Regions from separate parts of the Metabacillus sp. 84 genome, predicted to be linked through region 1. Evidence: a T-box and tRNA genes for the amino acid it is inferred to sense, from the RefSeq annotation. Region 1 holds a T-box; the other holds one or more tRNA genes.
The links. A T-box is a leader RNA that pairs with one kind of tRNA and senses whether it is charged. The one in region 1 lies ahead of leuS (leucine--tRNA ligase), so its partner is inferred to be a tRNA-Leu.

Region 1 (14,502 bases):
TTTGCTGCAGTGTTTAGAACGAAATATTTTGGATTTATGTGTATGCAGCAAAAAGACCATGCACCTGTCACGATGCATGGTCTTTTACCGGTTATTGCTTCGGTACGGTCTCGCCCTTCCATTCAAGCATTCCGCCTGTCATATTGACGACTTTGTAGCCCTGCTCCTGAAGATAGGCCGCCACATTTTCGCTGCGGCGTCCTGAGCGGCAAATAAAGATGTACTCTTTATCCTTATCCAGTTCGCCGGCTCTTGCAGGAATGTCACCCATTTTTATATGTTTTGCTTTTGAGATCATCCCTTCTTCGACTTCTTCATCTTCGCGTACATCAACAAGCTCAATATTCTCTCCATTTTTAAGCTTTTGCTCTACTTCTTCTGCTGAAATTTCTTTAATCATCGTTTAATCAGCTCCCTGTTTTCATCATACTTTTATTATATCAGGCGGGCAGGCGGGTTGCGAATCGCAGGATTATGCAGGAATCCTGCAGGTTACTGGTGAATAGACGTTCTATACAGGAGGGGATGATGTGAGAGAAATAGACAAACGAAACCGTTTGGATAAAAAGCCCTTCAGCTTTCAGATTGCAAAAAATCAGTCAGTTTTTCTATTGTACAAAGGAAAGCAGGTGAAAATAGTAAAGGACGGAGAGGCGGAGAAGTTTTTAGCAAGAATAAATCTAGCTAAGGATGAGCATGAGATTCAGCTGATTCTGGCAAAAGCTACAGGTAACTTTAAACGGGGAAACGAACGCAGGCAATAATATCTATAGTAAAAAAAGCTTGCAGAAGTATCTCTGCAAGCTTCTATCAGGTTATTCAGTTCGCCACAATATTAATCAACTTCCCAGGAACTGCAATCACTTTGCGGATGGTTTTCCCATCAAGCTGTTCTTTCACTTTCTCATCTTGAAGCGCAATCTGTTCCATCTCTTCTTTTGAGGCTTCGGCCGGAACAAGAAGTTTTGCTTTTACCTTGCCGTTAAATTGAACGACTACTTCCACTTCATCTTCCACAAGCTTGGACTCATCATACTGCGGCCATTTTTCGTAGGCAATGGTATCAGAGTGACCAAGTTTTTCCCAAAGCTCTTCTGCAAGGTGGGGAGCGATTGGAGAAAGAAGCTTTACAAAGCCCTCCAAGTATTCTTTAGGAAGCTCCGTCGCTTTATATGCTTCGTTAATGAACACCATCAGCTGGGAAATCGCGGTGTTGAAGCGCAGCCCTTCGATGTTTTCAGTTACTTTCTTCACAGTTTCATGGTAGACCTTCTCTAAAGACGGATTTCCGCTGTTTGTAACCTTCGAAGTCAAGTTTCCGTCATCTTCAATCAGCAATCTCCATACGCGGTCAAGGAAGCGTCTTGCTCCATCCAGCCCTTTTTCAGACCAGGCGATGGAAGCTTCAAGCGGTCCCATGAACATTTCGTAAAGACGAAGCGTATCAGCACCATGGCTTTCCACAACTTCATCCGGATTCACAACGTTGCCCTTTGATTTACTCATTTTTTCATTATTTTCACCAAGGATCATTCCTTGGTTAAACAGCTTTTGAAACGGCTCTTTCGTTGGAACCACGCCGATATCATAAAGAAACTTGTGCCAGAAACGTGCGTATAGAAGGTGGAGCACCGCATGCTCGGCCCCTCCGATGTACGTATCAACCGGCAGCCATTGTTTGATTTTTTCCGGATCCGCTAAATGGTTTTCGTTCGCTGGATCGATGTAGCGCAGGTAATACCAGCAGCTTCCCGCCCATTGCGGCATCGTGTTCGTTTCTCTGCGTCCTTTTTTGCCCGTTTCAGGATCTGTTACATTCACCCATTCTGAAATATTGGCAAGCGGCGATTCACCCGTACCGGATGGTTTGATTTCTGTCGTTTTCGGAAGGACAAGCGGAAGCTGATCTTCAGGAACTGCAGACATGGTGCCGTCCTCCCAATGAATGATTGGAATCGGCTCACCCCAGTAGCGCTGGCGGCTGAATAGCCAGTCACGCAGGCGGTACGTTACCTTCTTTTCGCCTTTGCTGTTTTCTTCCAGCCATTCAATCATTTTTTGAATCGCTTCTTCTTTTCCTAATCCGTTCAGGAATTCCGAGTTTACGTGCTCTCCGTCACCGGAGTAAGCCTCTTTCGATACATCGCCGCCTTGAACGACTTCTTTAATCGGAAGCTCGAATTTCACAGCGAATTCATAATCGCGTTCATCATGGGCAGGCACCGCCATAATCGCCCCGGTACCGTAGCTGATTAGGACGTAATCTGCCACCCAGATCGGCATTTTTTCGCCGCTCACAGGGTTAATGGCATATGCACCCGTGAAGACACCGGTTTTATCCTTTGCGAGATCTGTTCTTTCCAGGTCAGACTTGGATTTCACTTGATTGATATAAGCATCTGCCGCTTCTTTTTGATCCGCTGTTACAATCTTGCTCACCAGCTCATGCTCAGGAGCAAACACCGCATACGTTGCACCGAAAAGAGTGTCCGGTCTTGTCGTGAAAACGGTGAAGCTCTCCTCGTGTCCATCTACTTCAAAATGAACGTGAGCTCCCTCTGAACGGCCAATCCAGTTGCGCTGCATTTCTTTAATGCTTTCCGGCCAGTCTACTTCATCCAAATCTTCTATCAGACGATCTGCATAGGCTGTAATTTTCAGCATCCATTGCTTCATCGGACGGCGTTCGACCGGATGTCCGCCCCGCTCGCTTTTCCCGTCAATGACCTCTTCATTGGCAAGAACGGTTCCAAGTGCCGGACACCAGTTCACGGCTACCTCATCAATATAGGCTAAGCCTTTTTCATAAAGCTTGAGGAAAATCCATTGTGTCCATTTATAGTAGTGAGGATCGGTTGTGTTGACCTCGCGATCCCAGTCATAAGAAAAGCCAAGTGCCTGAATTTGGCGCCTGAAATTGTTAATGTTCTTTTCCGTAAATTCTGCCGGGTCATTTCCTGTATCCAGGGCAAACTGCTCAGCAGGAAGTCCGAATGCATCCCATCCCATCGGATGAAGCACATTGTATCCCTGCATCCGTTTCATCCGGGAAAGAATGTCTGTCGCTGTAAATCCTTCCGGGTGCCCGACATGAAGACCTGCTCCTGACGGATACGGGAACATATCAAGCGCATAAAATTTAGGGCGGTTCGGTTCCTCACCTGTTTTAAATGTCTTGCTGGCAAGCCAATGCTTCTGCCATTTCTGTTCGATTTTCTTATGACTGAAACTCATAAACATCCTCCTTGTTTTCGCTGAACGGACATCGAGTACGCGGCCGTGAAATATAAAAAAAGCTCCGTCCCTGTAAAAAGGGACGAGAGCTTTCTCCCGCGGTACCACCCAAATTAGTGTACACAAACTACACTCGCTTGACATTCGTAACGTGAATGCACGGCAGACACTACTGTTTTCTTTCGCATCTGCAAACTCAAAGGCGAGTTCATGAACATTTGCTGCTGACTTGCACCTTCCGTCAGCTCTCTATGGTGCATCCTGTTCACTACTGCTCCTTATCACCGTTCGACTATTTTCTTCTAAAACCATTTTATAAAAAATTTGAGGGATATGCAAGCTGGTTGCAGCGATTTAGGGAAAGCTTCAATGAGGCACTTCTTATGGTAGAGGCGGCTTGTGACTTGGACAATTTTTGGAAGAGGGAACTTCAGGCTGGTCTTGCTGGGTGGAGAAGGTAAAGCTTCGCAGGACAGCTTCACCGCTGTAGCCGGCGATAATCGATAACAGAATGAGCTGCAGTGACGATTGAGGCTCTGAAGAGATGACGAGCATAATCGCTGCAATGGTTCCGATCACAAGGTCTTCATAAAAACCAAGGTAAATAAACCGTTTCGTCATTCTCGGTTTTTCCAGTCGCCCCCTTTTATTCATGTGGCTTACAATCCCCATTAAACCTCCGATGATACTGGCTACCAAAATTTGAGCTGTCATCACACCACCGATCCTTCTTTTTTATTCTGGCAAAGCAGATAAATAAAAAATACAGATTGGCAGTCCCACGGGGATGGGTAAGGCTTTTTATTTTTATTATATATAACCGGTGGACAAGCCGCCTGATTATTTAGAATTATTTTCCATAAATGCCAAACGAACCAATTTCCCAAAGAAAAAGCCTGAGATGGCAGGATCTCAGGCTTTTTATCCTTCTGCTGTTTTGGAGGATAATTCTTCCTCCACCGGTAAGTTGATTGAGCGGTCGTAGAATAGTGTCAGGAAGAAACTGACAAACAGCAAACCGATCAGAACGGCAAACATCATGGACATGTTGAACGCATCCACCAGGAATCCTCCCAGTAAGGGACCAATCATTCTCCCTGCAGTTGCCATACTGTTTACAAACCCCTGATAAAAGCCTTCTCTCCCCTTTGGAGCCAGCTGATTGGCAATTGTGGGAACAGCAGGCCAAACCAGCATTTCACCGATGGTCAAAATGACCATCGCTGTTAAAAACCCGGTGAATTCCCCGGCAGCTGCCGCTATGGCAAATGAAAACATAAAGATTCCCATTCCAATGAGCATTTGCGCTTTCAGTGATTTGGCAAAACGTTTAACGAATGCCGAAATGAACGGCTGTCCCAGCACAATCATCAATCCGTTGACCGTCCACAGCAGACTGTATTGCTTCAGGTCAATATTCAGCGTTTGCGTATGTGCAGCAATGGTGGACTGCCATTGAACATACGCGACCCAGCATAGGAGGTAGCCTCCTGACAAAACCGACAAGGCTGCAAATTTCGTCCGGTCTTTTTTTTGAGGCTTCTTTGACACAATGGCTGAAGGATGAACGGTTTCGCCTTGAATATTTCGGTAGCCGAGAAATGCCACGAAAAAGAAGACAGCATACAGTAGACCGTTCGCCATGAAAATCCACTGAAACGAAATCGATGCAACCAGCCCACCCAAAGCGGAACCGATGGCTACCCCGGCGTTTTGTGCTACATAAATCGCGTTGAATGACTTTCTTCCGCCTTCAGGCCAGACACTTCCTGCCATAGCATACGTAGCCGGAAATACAATCCCTGATCCAAAACCGACAATCGTAAGCAGGATCACATAGTAAGGCCATCCATGGAAAAACACCATCAGAAGCAATGCAGCGAGCGTGATGGTAATTCCAAGAAGAATCGAACGGTATCCTCCAATCTTGTCAAAAAGGACGCCCCCAGCCAAATTCCCAATTACACTTGCTCCGGCATTCAGCATGAGCACCAGCCCTGCAACCGTCAGCGATTTCCCTAATTCATCGTGAATATATATGGTGTTAAGAGGCCATAAAAAAGAAGCCCCGGTTACATTAATGATCATCCCAATAATGAGAAGCCAAAGGGAACGCGGCATACGAACCCCTCCTTTTACACTGACTTTCGTTCCACTAGAGTAGTTTATGGAATTTCACGATGTTTTTCAACTGCAGAATACTGGTTTTACAAATAGATAATAGTTCTGACAATTGTTTTCGCTTCAAAGCATTATGGCTTGGGATGAATGACAGCTTGGAATACAAAGAGATTACACAATACCCTACTCCTTTATTCCAAGAAAAAAACCCCGTCAATAACGGGGGATAACACCTTATATCTCTCTCCTCAATGCGGATAGAACATCAATGTTAGTCGCCTTAACAGCTGGACGAAGGCCTGATAGAATGGCTACTCCGATGCTGATGGCAGATGCGATCAGGACAAGCGAAAGCGGAATGTAGGAAATCTGCATTTCCAAAGGAGCTCCCCCGCCAGCAGTTGATTGAAGAATCATTGGAACAATCTGATTAGCTGCCCAGCCTATGCCGTAGGAAATCACGACACCGATGATAGAGCCTGCTACTCCAATCCAGGCACTCTCCATTAAAAACAGCCTTCTAATCATCTTCGGCTGCGCTCCGATTGCTTTCATAATTCCAATCTGCTGTGTCCGTTCCGTTACGGCCATCGTCATCGTGTTGAAAATTCCGATGGAAGCAATGAGAACCGCTATGGTACCAACAAAAATCAATCCGATCTTAAAGGCATTGAAAAATAAATTCATGCTTTCAAGCTCTTCCGTAATGGAGTAAACAAGGTAGCCTTTTTCTTTTAATGCCTTTGTAAGGCCGTCTACTTGATCAATGGAAGACGCATAAGCCATCACATTCGAATACGTTATTTCATTCGGGTCGAATTCCGGGTCAACGAGCGGAGCAAGCTCCTTCAGCATATTTTGTCCGATCATCACATTAGTGTCTTCCATGAAATCTCTGGCTGGTTTTTTGGAAACACCTGTTACCGTAAATTCATAGGCCTGTTCTTTTTCATTTTCATCAGTATATACAAACGTTACCTTTTTGTTTAAAAGATCTTCCTTATATCCCTCAGGCTTTTTTGCTCCGTCTTCAGGATTCGAGTTGAATTGCTCAAGCTGGGCCTGTTCCTTTTCAGTATAGAGCTGTGATCCGAAATGATAGCCGACCACAATTTCATTTGGTTTTTCCGGCATCCTTCCCCTGTCCAGTGACAAGCTGGCTTTTTTCTCCTGCTCCATGTCTGTGATAATGGAAAGAAAATTCTGGCCTGTCCTTCCTTCAAACTCTGCTCTGGCCGGAACATTTATGACATTTCTCGTAACAACTGCTTTAACATTTTCAGTATTTTTAATATCATTGATCTGCTTGCTCGTAACTGGCCGAGCCTCTTCATCCTTCTTTTGCAGCCCATTTATCGTTACCTCTGTCAACACTTGCTGCTTTTGAATTTCTTCCGTTACACTGCGCTGAAAACCGAACCCGACGGAAGCGAGAACAATCAGAAACGAGCATCCCATTGTTGTGGCAAGAACCGTCGTAAATACCCGCAGACGGTTTTTCTTAATGTTTTGTCTGACAAAATTGATCTGATCCTTAAGCTTCAACCGGAACACCTCCATTCATTAATACGCCGTCGTGAAGATTGAAGCGTTTACGGCTGATGCCCGCCACTTCATCATCATGCGTAATGATAAAAAACGTAATGCCTTTTTCGCGGTTTAATTCCTGAATGAGTTCAAGAATTTCTTTTTCCGTCTCTGAATCAAGACTGCCTGTCGGTTCGTCTGCCAGGATAATTTGAGGATTCAAAATTAATGCTCTTGCGATACTGACCCGCTGCTGCTGTCCTCCTGAAAGCTCATTCGGATAATGATTCGACTGGTCAAGCAGACCGACACGGCTGAGCATCTCGTTCACCCTGATCTTCCGCTGAGAGGCACTGACCCCTTTTAAAGTAAGAGGCAATGCAATATTTTCGAAGGTTGAGAGACTCGGTATTAGCTGAAAATTTTGAAAAATAAAACCAAAATGGTCAAGTCTGAATTCCGCCCATTTTTTTTCGTTAAATTTGGCCACATCCTGCCCTTGGATAAGGATCTCACCTTCTACCGGCTTCATAAAGCCTGAAATTAAATTGAGCAAAGTTGATTTTCCAGATCCGCTTCGGCCGACAATGGTTGCAATATCGCCTTTTTCAATATCCAGGGAGATCCGGCTGAGCACCGGAATCTCCCGCTCTTTTCCCTTTTTTCCGACAAAAAATGAATGTGAAAGCTCTTTAATACGAATCATAATTCAATTCCTCTCTTATTTCGCTTTTTTATAAATCGTTACATATCCTATTGCTGCGCCAGTTCCTGCCCCTATTAAAATTCCTGTGATATAGCCTGGAATGGATTCCCCGCCGATTGAGTACCCGAATCCTCCAAACCCAAACATTCCGAGCAGAAGCACAATCAGGAAAACAGGCAAGTTGAACGATTTCCATAGAAAGAAATAGCCGTTTCTTTCAGCGGGATGACGCAAAAATGCAGCGTACCCGATTGCCGTGTAAAGGATGGTCAGACAAAGCGGCGTAATGATCCTTTCAATCATAGTCGTGTCATCATACCAAACGATGTTCAATCCGGAAAAATTGATCAGGATATCCGCAAAGCCTTGATTATAAAGAGCAGAGGCATCCATAAACACGTCCAAATTCATGATGCTCACGGATACGATCAATACCGGCAGCAAAAGCATGCTTCCGCCAACCATGCCCTGCGCGAAAGAAGTACCTGTCAGGCATCCGGCTGCAAAAAGAAGAGAATAGATCATTACAGCTGACAAAGTCAGGTATAAATAATACTGAACCGTGCTCTCTAAAACAAAAGCTCCCGTAATATTGAGAGTAACTGAACTCACACAGAATGAAACAATCAAACTTATCACAATTGTAATTGTGCCGACCAGCCACTTGACCCAAAAAATGGCACTTCGTTTAAAAGGCAGAGCCAGTGTGAAATCCATACTGCCTCTTTGTTTTTCTGACCCAAGCATTCCAATTGCCAGAATGAACGGCATAAGCAGGGTCACTCCATTAAAACTTGATTCAAACATGCTAAACTCAAATTTCCCGTTGCCATACTCTAAATAAGAGGAGTACGCATTCATAATCATCCACGGCAAATAAACAATCAACACAGCTGATGCTGTAATCAGGCCGATATATGCCTGCCTGATTTCCTTTAGTATTAGTCCCTTAGCTACCATCTGCGCTTCCCTCCAAACTTTGCAATAAAGACTTCTTCAAGGCTCACAGGGAGTTCATTCCAAATTTTTGGTTCAAGGGATTGAAGCCACGCCCGCTGCTCTTCATTTTTCTTTTCCAGCAAAACGGTATAAAAGACGCCCGTATGATCCAAAACCGGCAATCCCCTCTCTCTGATCTGCAGGTGGCGATCATGCTCGAAAGCAAGCTGAAGCTTCAAATAATCTCCTTTAATATCTTCCATATCCACTAAATCAGACAGCGTATTTCCCTCCAGAAAAGCAATTCGGCTGCATATCCGCTCGATGTCTTCCAACCGGTGGGAAGTAATCACTATGGCTGTATTTCTATGCGCAACTTCATCGATCATCAGCTCGAGCACATCATGGCGTGTCACTGCATCAATCCCATCCGTCGGTTCATCAAGCAAAATGACTTCCGGCCTCATCGCAAACGCGATAATAAGCGAAAACTGCTTTTTCAGCCCCGTAGACAAATCCCGATATTTTTTCGTCTCCGACAAATTATACCGGTTCATCAGCTCATTGGCATAAGTCACATCAAAGTCCGGATACAGCGGCTTTAGAATCCGGATCAGCTGTTTATACGTATAGCGCTCATAAAATCCATTGTGAATCGGAACGTACACAACCTTCTGCTTCACATCCGGATGCTTACTGATCAGCTTTCCGTCATATAGAATTTCTCCTTCATCCGGCAGCAGGATCTGTTCAATTAAACGCAGAAGAGTCGTCTTACCAGACCCATTTCGCCCAAGCAATCCGAAAATCTCTCCGGCTCTAAGAGAAAAAGATACACTCTGCAGGATGCTCTCTCCATTCATCTTCTTAGATAAATTCCGCACTTCAAGCATCTTTATTTCCTCCAACCTCTTTCTTAATCTCATCCAGCCAATCGTGGAGCTGACTCACATCAATTCCTGCATAAGCTGCATCAATAATCAGTGTCTTCAGCTGCTCCTTAAGCATCTCCATCTTCCCCTCATCCAGTTTGATTTTCACATTCTCTGAGACAAAGGTTCCTCTGCCTCTGAGAGTCTCAATAATGCCTTCACGCTCAAGCTCTTTATATGCCTTGCTCACCGTATTCGGATTCGCAATAATGATCGTGGCCAACTCCCGGACCGAGGGAAGTTTATCTCCGGGCTTCAAAGCCCCTTTCAAGCACAGCTCCTTCATACTCTGAACAACCTGTTCATAAATAGGCGTCGAGCTGCGAGGATCAATTTGTATCATGATCTCCCTACTTTCTCCAATTAAATGAACTGTATCTTGTGTACTACACCAACTAATACACTTATTACAATAAACAGATGTGCTGGGATTGTCAATGGCGGGAAGGTATTTTTTCAAAAAAAGGGGGGTGGGCAAGTGGCTTATCCGCTGTATGGATGGTTTTAGGGGTGTAAGTACGCAATCACGGCGGGTTGCAGGTGCCATACGTTTAGTGGCGGTGGGTGCGATTGGGCTCTTTTCTATTTCTTCCTGATATTCTTTGTTTTACCCCCGCTCGCTTTTCTTGGGTTTCCACGCATCCTTGCCTGTCACTGGAGTCCTCACTCTTCTTGTCCGACATTCCACATTCCCCCCTTGTCTGTTTCCGGTTAAAATCGATTTCCCATCAAAAAACAAAATGCCTAACCAAAATGTTTCTTTCAGCTCAAACACGACGCTCTTCCTCCGGCCTCAACAAAAAAACACCCTCAAAATCGGGTGCTTTCCGTCTTTCTCCATCTCTATTCTACTCACGATCCTGCAGGATATCATTTTCGCTTTCAACCAGGACATCTAGATGACCTTTTTCTTCAAGTTCTCTTTGCATTTCCATGGCTTCCGCTTCGCTTCCGAAAGCCGGGCCGTCAAAAACACGTTCCCCTGTTTCCTTGTCCGTGTATTGCACAATGTATGTTCTCATTCAACTCGCCTCCTGGTTTTCTTTTTTCCCTTTTTGAAGGATTAAAAACGCAGAAGAGAATCAGTTTTCAGGATGCTGTTTGGACTTGATGGGCTGGCCTTTTTCGGCATATTTTTGCTTTGCTTTCTTTACTGGGTCCAATTCTTTTGAGAACTCCATTTTGCTTTGTTCCGGAGTTTTCGTTTTTTGCTCGGGATTGTTCTGGTCAGATTTAGTCGCCATCGTGTACCCTCCTTAGTGCCGTTGCAGAATCATTTCATTTTGCAGCTGCTGAAGCTGGAGTCTCATTCTGTACAGCTGCTCTTTTTGCTGGTCGTCGCAGCTTAATGTCAGCTTATTCAGATCATTAACTGCGTTTTCAAGCAAGGATTGCGCTTCGGTGTACTCCAGATCATGGTAGTGCTCTTGCTTTGCACCGCTTTCAAATTGTGCTTTTGCATAGTTGTAAGCTTCTGTGCATTTTTGCATATAATCTTCTACGGATTCCCGAGTAGCCATGTAGATGCCCCTTTCTTCACGTTATTTCGCCTTTATAGGATTTGCCTAAAAAGCAGGTTTAACCCCTAAAAAATTTGTCATTCAAAAAAACGGCATGATAAAATGGCATAATGACAATATTTCTATCAGGAGGCTCATCTGATTTGGTTCAGTCCAACCCTTTTCCGTTTGCAGCGGATACAAAAAGGTATCATACATGGAATTATCATTTGAAAAATACATTTGGCCATAAGGTGTTTAAAGTGGCTTTGGATGGTGGATTTGATTGTCCAAACCGGGATGGAACGGTTGCTTACGGAGGCTGCACGTTCTGCAGTGCTGCAGGTTCCGGTGATTTTGCCGGAAACCGGGCGGATGATTTGAATACACAATTTACAGAAGGTAAATCGAAGATGCATCAAAAGTGGAAAGACGGCAAATATATCGCTTATTTCCAAGCCTATACCAATACTCATGCCCCGCTTGATGTACTCAAAGAAAAATTTGAAACCGTGCTTGGTTTTGATGATGTGGCAGGGTTATCCATTGCTACGAGGCCTGATTGCCTTCCGGATGATGTGGTCGATTATCTTGCTGAATTGAACCAGCGGACGTATTTGTGGGTGGAGCTCGGTCTTCAGACCGTACACGAACGGACTGCTATGCTTATAAACCGCGCCCATGATTACCCTGCTTATGTGGAAGGTGTGAACAAGCTTCGAAAGCATGGGATCCGTGTTTGTACCCATATTATCAACGGACTTCCTCTGGAGGATACCGGGATGATGATGCAGACTGCCCGTGAAGTGGCAAAGCTTGACGTGCAGGGGATTAAAATCCACCTGCTCCACCTGCTGAAAGGGACCCCGATGGTCAAGCAGTTTGAAAAAGGCCTGGTTGAATTTTTATCATTTGATGATTATGTTAAGCTTGTCTGCGATCAGCTTGAGGTGCTTCCGCCGGAAATGATTGTGCACCGGATTACAGGGGACGGTCCAATTGATTTAATGATTGGACCGATGTGGAGTGTGAATAAATGGTCGGTTCTGAATGCGATCGACAGGGAATTGGAGAGGCGCGGAAGCTATCAGGGGAATTTCTTCAATGGGGAAGGAGCAGGCTTGTTATGAAGCTGGCGCGAATCCTTCCATTTTGCCGCGAGCTGCTTGCTTCTGCTGTAGGACCTGGAGATGCAGCTGTTGACGCAACAGCTGGAAATGGCCATGACACTGCCCTTTTAGCTGACTTAGCTGGTGAAAGCGGCAAGGTGTTCAGTTTTGATATACAGGCTGAAGCGATTGCCGCAACTTCAAAGCGGCTTCAGGAACTAAATCTTCATAACCGGGTCACATTGTTTCATAAAGGGCATGAGCATGCGGAACGCTCCATTCCGGAAGTATATCACGGCACCATTGCCGGAGCCGTCTTTAACCTAGGCTATCTGCCGGGAGGAGATAAATCCATTGTTACTTCACCTACCTTTACTATAGAAAGCATTAAACAGCTTCTCAGAATCATGAAACCTGAAGGGATAATCGTTCTTGTGATTTATCACGGTCATCCTGAAGGGAAATTGGAAAAAGAAGAAGTAATGGATTTTGTAAAGAACCTCCCTCAGGATGAGGCTCATGTACTGCAATACCAATTTATAAACCAGAAAAACGATCCCCCCTTCATATGTGCCATTGAAAAACGATGAATAAGAAAGAACTTGCAGATATTTTGGGATAAGACGCTCGAAAGTCTGATTGGTCTTATGAACAGAAAAAAAGTGCTCAGAGCATGCTCCGGGCACTTTTTTCTATTGGTTTTACTGGTATGAGCTATTCAGTCTTTTGAACGGCCTCCTTACGTATTCTGCGCCGTCATTTTTTGAAATGTCCGGTAGGCCCTTCCGTTCAGGTAAAAAAACAGGGAGGTGCCTCCTCCTCTTTTTAACAGGGCTCTCGCCAGTTTGTTCAGCTCTTTTCTGGACGTTACCTTTTGATCGGATAAGTAAACACCGAGCAATCCCCTGTTAATCAGCCTGTGAAATCCTTCATGCGGAATCCCTTCTAAACTGCTGTCAGCTTTTTCAATAAAATGCTTAAGACGGCTCATCATGCTTTCTTCCGTCGGATAATAGCTGCAGAAATTCAAATCTCCTCCTGCCCGGTCTTCTTCCTGATCGATTAAATAATCAAGCAGAATGTGGAGACCTTGGACATAGGGGAAATAGCTATCGCGAATCTGTTTAGCCAGCCCCTGGTCAAATGAGTGCTGAAAGCCGTATGCAGTGAGGCAAAAAATGCCGAGTGTCGATCCGCTGCACGCGGAAAACTCATACCATTCCATTTCAGGCAAGGTGCTCCGATGATGTTCAAACCACGTTTCAAGCCGGGGCACCCGCTCATCTTTTTTAACGTGTTTATGTACCTGAAGGTCACAATAATAGCCGGACAGTTCAAGCAGGGTTTCTTTAATGTTCGGGTAGTCTTCAATCCTGCTGAGAATCCGCTGGCAGGTTTGGACGAGTTCATGCAAATATCCGCCATCATCCTGATCTTCACGGTATGCGTAATAATTTTTCAGCTCTGCTCCGCATGTCAAAGCGTCCGGCATCGATTGATGCAGCATTCTGAAATCGTCCGGATCCAGTGACGTGCTTCTGTCGCACAAATTATCCAAATAATCGCTGATCGTCTGATAAGCTACAATAAATTCAATGCATTCTTTCATCCTGGGACCTGCCAGAATCGCTAAAATGCTCCCGCCTTCACAGTGGAAGGACTTATCATTAATGCTTGCCAGTGCCTGGCTTCTTAGCTCCTTATTTGGAATAGCTTCCGCTTTTGTCTTCCACTCTCCCAAATAGGCATGAACAATGGGAAATACATTCTTATATACTCTTTTCATAAGGGAAAAAGGGGATTTAGGGATGGTCATGTCAATTCACTCCAATTTTCGTTAGGCTGCTCCGGCAGATGATACTCCGTAAAGGACAGGGCCATTCTGAATACTTGATCACGCTCGGGTTCATTGAAAATTTCGTGATAAAATCCTTTCCACTCCTTAAAGGACTTTTCGGAAACGTCCAGACGGTTAAACCAGGATTTCACAGCGAGCTTATCCACTATTTTATCATCACCGCCCTGCATAACAAGAAGCGGAACATCGGGAAACACGTGCTGTTTATTATTTGCCTGAATAACGGCATGGACGAGCTCTCTGTACCACCGGACTGAGACCCTGGTTACATACAGTGAGTCATTTTCATCGATTTCAATAACAGATTTGTTTCGGGTCGCCATTTCAATGCTTAAATTCGATTTCAGCAGAAGAGAGGGCGATACAATATTCAGGCCCCTTGAAACCACATCCAATGCCCGGTTTGGTTTATGCATCAACCCGAGGCAAGGGGAAGACAGAATGACACCGGCCAATTTATGTTCTTTTTCCTGAAGAGCTCTGATCGCAATCAGTCCACCCATACTGTGGCCAAGAAGAAAGAGTGGAAGGCCGTATTTGTCCGCTTCCGTCAGCCAGCTGTTCAGTTCAGCGATAT
Region 2 (5,100 bases), on a different contig from region 1:
ATTCCCTCTGCCTTGCACGTTTCAATAAAATGAATCCGTTCGAGCGAAGACAAATCATAATAACGATAATTAGAAGGCGAACGTTCCGCTTTAAGCAGTCCAAGATTTGTATAATGATCAACCGTTCTCTTTGTAACCCCGCATCTGTCAGCAAGTTCACCTATTTTTAATTTCTCAGCCCCAACGGAATCACCCCCGACCATAACGTGATGGTTATAGGTTCATTGTATAGGGAACTTGGCTTAAGGGCAAACAAAATGGTTCATTGTAATAAAAGGTTCACAAACACAAAAATAGAACTTGCTGCATGCAAGCTCACAGAAATTTATTATTCGTTAGCTGCGTCCGTCTTTTCATGCTGGATGATTCCGTTCCCTGTCATGAGATAGCGGTGAGAATTTAATAAGGATGTCTTAATTTTAGCGGGCAGTCTTTCCTTGTTGTAGGCACATACAGAGAGCAGTTTCATAGCGTTCACCGTCACTTCGGAATTTTTCTCATAATCATCAATTTCGTACTTTATGTCTCCAATTTCTCCCCATTCAATATGGGCCCATGTTCGAAAACGCTGATTGGCATCTATAAGAGGCTGCACTACTTTCAAAAAATAAGCGACGATTGTGGGAGTATGAAAATTTCCATTTGAATAATAAAAATCAAAATTGTTAAGGAAATGAACGTTAGCAAGCTGCTTTTTTGTCAGAATACCCTTCAGCTGTTTTTCCAGCAAAACTGCCATTCTCTCATTCTCAATAACAATGATCTGATCCCCCTGTTCAACTCCAGAAAGAATATAAGCAGAGGCTGCCTTTATATATATGTCAGCATCATCAAACAGAAATAAGATATGCCCGGATTTATATTGATCAATGTCTTTTTTTATATCCATTAAGGAATGATTCAAAATTACACGGCTCCTTTAAAGGCCAGATTTACAATTGTTGTTCTAACGCTCATCTTATCACATTTTAGATAACTGCTGTGCGGTATATGTACCGGGGTTCCTCCTCATGATTAAGGTGATGGAGCTTTACCGGAGTAAAGTACCCTGGCTATTTCTATTAAAGGGATTCTTATTCTGATCAACCCTATGGCCGTTTTCAATATATTTTTCAATAAATTTCTTTTCTGTTTCTGAAAAAACATCCCTTTCAACCCGTGTGATTCTTTCCAGCAACTTCACCATTTTTCCCTTATCCCCTATATACCGATCAAGATAGGAAAGCCCCGCTATTAAGTCCGTGGGCTTCGTTTCATCAGCTTCTAAAATGCGGGAATAGGATGTTAGCTTACTAACAAATTTATAAACTAAGTCTGTATAGTTTCCATCATCAAATTTACAGACACCTATTACGGCATGATGTTTTGAGCAATAAAAACGGTCTTTCAGTCCTTCAATAAATATTGGCAACAGCTCCTGGTTTCCCAGTACATGCAATGCTTCATAGGCACCAATTCTGATCCATTGGTCTTTGTGCTTGGTTTTCTCGATTAGAAGAGGGATCGATTGAGCAGTTCCAATCTTTTGAAGCGCCCCGCAAATGCTTAAAAACTCATGGTGGTCATTGCATGCTTCCAGTATTTTTATAAGAGCATCCTCAACAGCAGGTTCTTTGCATTTGCCCAGTAAGTCTATAGCAAAAAAACGGATTTGCCAGCGTCGATCTTCCAGGAAAGGAAGGATTCCCCTGTGATCAGGAACAAAGTTACCCTGATCTGCTATGTAATCCAAAAGATTTCCCACTGTATGCATATTGGTTTCAAATTGTAAGCACTTCAAAAAAAAACACTGGAATACTTTGATCGGATGTATGGACTCCGATCTTCTTTAGAATATAGTAAATAGCATCTCTCTTTTCCCGATCCTGTCTAGTCTTCTTCTTTTTTAGTTTCTCAATGAATTCCATTAAATAAGGAATTTAATTTGGGTCCGTGATTTTTTCAGCTTCTCTATATGCTTTCCAGGAAATACTGTTCCGGCTTCCTGCGTCTGTTTCATCCATCATCCGTTCAATTAACTTTTCAATCATCTTATGCCGCCTTCAATCTTTTTTATCATCTGTTTGTTCTCCTAGCTGACCATCCTTTATATTTTCCTTTGTACTTCTTTGTGTATAAAGTCATTCGTTCAGTCTGATAATCAATAAGTGCTAAAGCTGAAGTTTAACAACAAATATGAGAAGAAATACTGAAAAACATCCTTCGCAGCTTAATAATTGGGGATTAGGAAAGTTTTTATTTTCTCTCAATGTTGTAATGTTCTTCGATAAATTCTTTTTCTTCCTCAGCAGATAAAATGCCTGTAGCCTTGCCTACATTTCCATTTTGAAGTTCCCAAATCCGATTATGATCGTGATCAACTTTCGAGAAATCATTGTCGTTCCAACGATCCAATATTTCCTTGTATGTACGGTAATGTTCATAATTTTCTTGGTTATGCTGAAGAACAGCTATTAATCGTTTTATTCTCTCCGAAGTTAACGGAATGAACCCCCATTTGTCTTCAGCTTCAACTTTTTGGTGGCTCATCCCATGAATCGCATTTTGCATGTCAGATTCATTCATGTTTATAGGAAATTCTTTATCTGACGGGACTGCATTAGCCTCCTCTATTTCTATGATTTCATTATTCGGTGTTTTTGATTCTTTCACCTTTAAAGTCTCCCGACTCCCATCTTGACCTATCATGTAATAAATAATAAGTGCAACGCTTCCAGCAATAGCAATAGATCCAACCCATATAACCTGACTTTTTTTCATTTGAGGCACCCATCTCCCATAGTAGTATTCAATGTAATTGGTATGGTAATGAAGCATAGAAACGAATAAAATGATTAACCTCATTATAGCATTCCATCATATTGGAACAATTATAGTATTCAATGCATTACCCAGATACCCTTTTAGAGATTTACTATAGTTGGGAGATCCAATATGAAATGGCAATCACTTAGGGGGGGGTTTGGGGAAAATCCATTTAATGTGAATTACTTAAAAAACAAAGACATAAGACAGATTCAAAAAATTTTAAAGGGATTTAAGAAATTTTATTCATCCTACAGGAGATTTATTAAACCTTTTATCTGAAGATGACAGTGAAATTGAAGAATCTGCGTACTTTAATGAATAACCAGCATGTATTATGGATGCACCCATTTTGAAAATATTCAGTATAGTCCGGACCACACGAAAAAACCGTTCCCCACACTGTGAGAAACGGTTGATATTTCGGTAATATTCACGTTTGTTTACAGATTAATAACCTGAAAATGATACCGGTGGCCGGGGTCGAACCGGCACTCCAGAGGAACACGATTTTGAGTCGTGCGCGTCTGCCAATTCCGCCACACCGGCATATTGTTTGGAGGCGGCACCCGGATTCGAACCGGGGGTAAAGGAGTTGCAGTCCTCTGCCTTTCCTCTTGGCTATGCCGCCAAACATAATGGAGCGGAAGACGGGATTCGAACCCGCGACCCCCACCTTGGCAAGGTGGTGTTCTACCACTGAACTACTTCCGCCTTATTGTTTCCTGTATGTCATTCTATGCAAAAGGATTTAAAACTTTCCTGAAAAGAAAAAATGGCTGGGCTAGCTGGATTCGAACCAACGCATGACGGAGTCAAAGTCCGTTGCCTTACCGCTTGGCTATAGCCCACCTATGTATGTACTCACGATGCAGATTTATTATACAGCAGCCAATATTCAAATACAAAAATATGGGGCGACTGATGGGAATCGAACCCACGAATGTCGGAACCACAATCCGATGCGTTAACCACTTCGCCACAACCGCCACATTATCAAATTATATTGGCAGGGGCAGTAGGAATCGAACCCACACCGGAGGTTTTGGAGACCTCTGTTCTACCGTTAAACTATGCCCCTATAAATGGTGGAGGGGGGCAGATTCGAACTGCCGAACCCTAAGGAGCGGATTTACAGTCCGCCGCGTTTAGCCACTTCGCTACCCCTCCACTACAGTGAAGACAGTGCCGGCAAGAGGACTTGAACCCCCAACCTACTGATTACAAGTCAGTTGCTCTACCAATTGAGCTACACCGGCATATTTATATTAGTTATAAATGGTGGCTTGGGACGGAATCGAACCGCCGACACATGGATTTTCAGTCCATTGCTCTACCGACTGAGCTACCAAGCCATTTTTGGCCTTCCACTAAGCTTCTCGCTTATTGAAACCCTCTTACATTTTACTTAGGTTTGATTAAAAAATCAAATGGCGGTCCGGACGGGACTCGAACCCGCGACCTCCTGCGTGACAGGCAGGCATTCTAACCAACTGAACTACCGGACCATTTTGGTTGCGGGGACAGGATTTGAACCTGCGACCTTCGGGTTATGAGCCCGACGAGCTACCAGACTGCTCCACCCCGCGATAATAAAATAAATATTTATGGTGGAGGATGACGGGATCGAACCGCCGACCCTCTGCTTGTAAGGCAGATGCTCTCCCAGCTGAGCTAATCCTCCATATAGTTTCGGCTTGCGATGAGCGGCGCATTGCGTTGTCGCTTTCAGTCGTTCGCATCCTCACGCACTTATGTGCGCTCCGGGGCTCTCTTCTTCGGCTCCTAGCACTGCTTGCTCCTCCCAACCCTCTTACTTTCACTTTGTTGGGTGATGCTTTCGGCTTGCGATGAGCGGCGCATTGCGTTGTCGCTTTCAGTCGTCCGCATCCTCACGCACTTATGTGCGCTCCGGGGCTCTCTCCTTCGGCTCCTAGCACTGCTTGCTTCTCCCAACCCTCTTTTTGGGCTTGCGATGAGCGGCGGATTGCGCTTCTATTCTAGCCGTTCACTTTAAGTGCTGCCTATTTGTTTGAAATCGGTTGGTGACCCGTACGGGATTCGAACCCGTGTTACCGCCGTGAAAGGGCGGTGTCTTAACCGCTTGACCAACGGGCCAGTTATTATGGCGGAGAGCGGGGGATTCGAACCCCCGATACGCTTATGACGTATACACGATTTCCAATCGTGCTCCTTCGGCCACTCGGACAGCTCTCCATAATATGGCTCCGCAGGCAGGACTCGAACCTGCGACCGATCGGTTAACAGCCGATAGCTCTACCACTGAGCTACTGC

Region 2: it encodes a tRNA-Leu, which carries the amino acid that the T-box ahead of leuS (leucine--tRNA ligase) is inferred to sense. The anticodon was not compared.

Annotation. Positions count from the first base shown of each region.
Region 1 covers NZ_JBNILN010000002.1:75,329-89,830, reverse strand. Annotated here, with positions in the region: gene ACQCV8_RS05015 (rhodanese-like domain-containing protein) at 92-400, opposite strand; gene ACQCV8_RS05010 (hypothetical protein) at 531-764, shown strand; gene leuS (leucine--tRNA ligase) at 820-3,234, opposite strand; T-box leader at 3,310-3,528, opposite strand; gene ACQCV8_RS05000 (DUF4257 domain-containing protein) at 3,616-3,948, opposite strand; gene ACQCV8_RS04995 (MDR family MFS transporter) at 4,156-5,355, opposite strand; gene ACQCV8_RS04990 (ABC transporter permease) at 5,590-6,900, opposite strand; gene ACQCV8_RS04985 (ABC transporter ATP-binding protein) at 6,890-7,588, opposite strand; gene ACQCV8_RS04980 (ABC transporter permease subunit) at 7,604-8,548, opposite strand; gene ACQCV8_RS04975 (ABC transporter ATP-binding protein) at 8,542-9,420, opposite strand; gene ACQCV8_RS04970 (GntR family transcriptional regulator) at 9,413-9,802, opposite strand; gene ACQCV8_RS04965 (hypothetical protein) at 10,308-10,481, opposite strand; gene ACQCV8_RS04960 (glycogen biosynthesis protein GlgD) at 10,542-10,703, opposite strand; gene ACQCV8_RS04955 (YtzC family protein) at 10,716-10,979, opposite strand; gene ACQCV8_RS04950 (TIGR01212 family radical SAM protein) at 11,123-12,088, shown strand; gene ACQCV8_RS04945 (class I SAM-dependent methyltransferase) at 12,085-12,657, shown strand; gene ACQCV8_RS04940 (tetraprenyl-beta-curcumene synthase family protein) at 12,807-13,883, opposite strand; gene ACQCV8_RS04935 (alpha/beta hydrolase) at 13,880-14,502, opposite strand, start outside.
Region 2 covers NZ_JBNILN010000024.1:11,302-16,401, forward strand. Annotated here, with positions in the region: gene ACQCV8_RS19985 (MerR family transcriptional regulator) at 1-203, opposite strand, end outside; gene ACQCV8_RS19990 (MEDS domain-containing protein) at 329-904, opposite strand; gene ACQCV8_RS19995 (HEAT repeat domain-containing protein) at 1,031-1,732, opposite strand; gene ACQCV8_RS20000 (DUF6241 domain-containing protein) at 2,236-2,760, opposite strand; tRNA gene ACQCV8_RS20005 (tRNA-Leu) at 3,274-3,354, opposite strand; tRNA gene ACQCV8_RS20010 (tRNA-Cys) at 3,363-3,436, opposite strand; tRNA gene ACQCV8_RS20015 (tRNA-Gly) at 3,445-3,519, opposite strand; tRNA gene ACQCV8_RS20020 (tRNA-Gln) at 3,582-3,656, opposite strand; tRNA gene ACQCV8_RS20025 (tRNA-His) at 3,719-3,794, opposite strand; tRNA gene ACQCV8_RS20030 (tRNA-Trp) at 3,813-3,886, opposite strand; tRNA gene ACQCV8_RS20035 (tRNA-Tyr) at 3,892-3,975, opposite strand; tRNA gene ACQCV8_RS20040 (tRNA-Thr) at 3,992-4,064, opposite strand; tRNA gene ACQCV8_RS20045 (tRNA-Phe) at 4,085-4,160, opposite strand; tRNA gene ACQCV8_RS20050 (tRNA-Asp) at 4,237-4,313, opposite strand; tRNA gene ACQCV8_RS20055 (tRNA-Met) at 4,318-4,394, opposite strand; tRNA gene ACQCV8_RS20060 (tRNA-Val) at 4,414-4,489, opposite strand; tRNA gene ACQCV8_RS20065 (tRNA-Glu) at 4,849-4,923, opposite strand; tRNA gene ACQCV8_RS20070 (tRNA-Ser) at 4,932-5,022, opposite strand; tRNA gene ACQCV8_RS20075 (tRNA-Asn) at 5,029-5,100, opposite strand, start outside.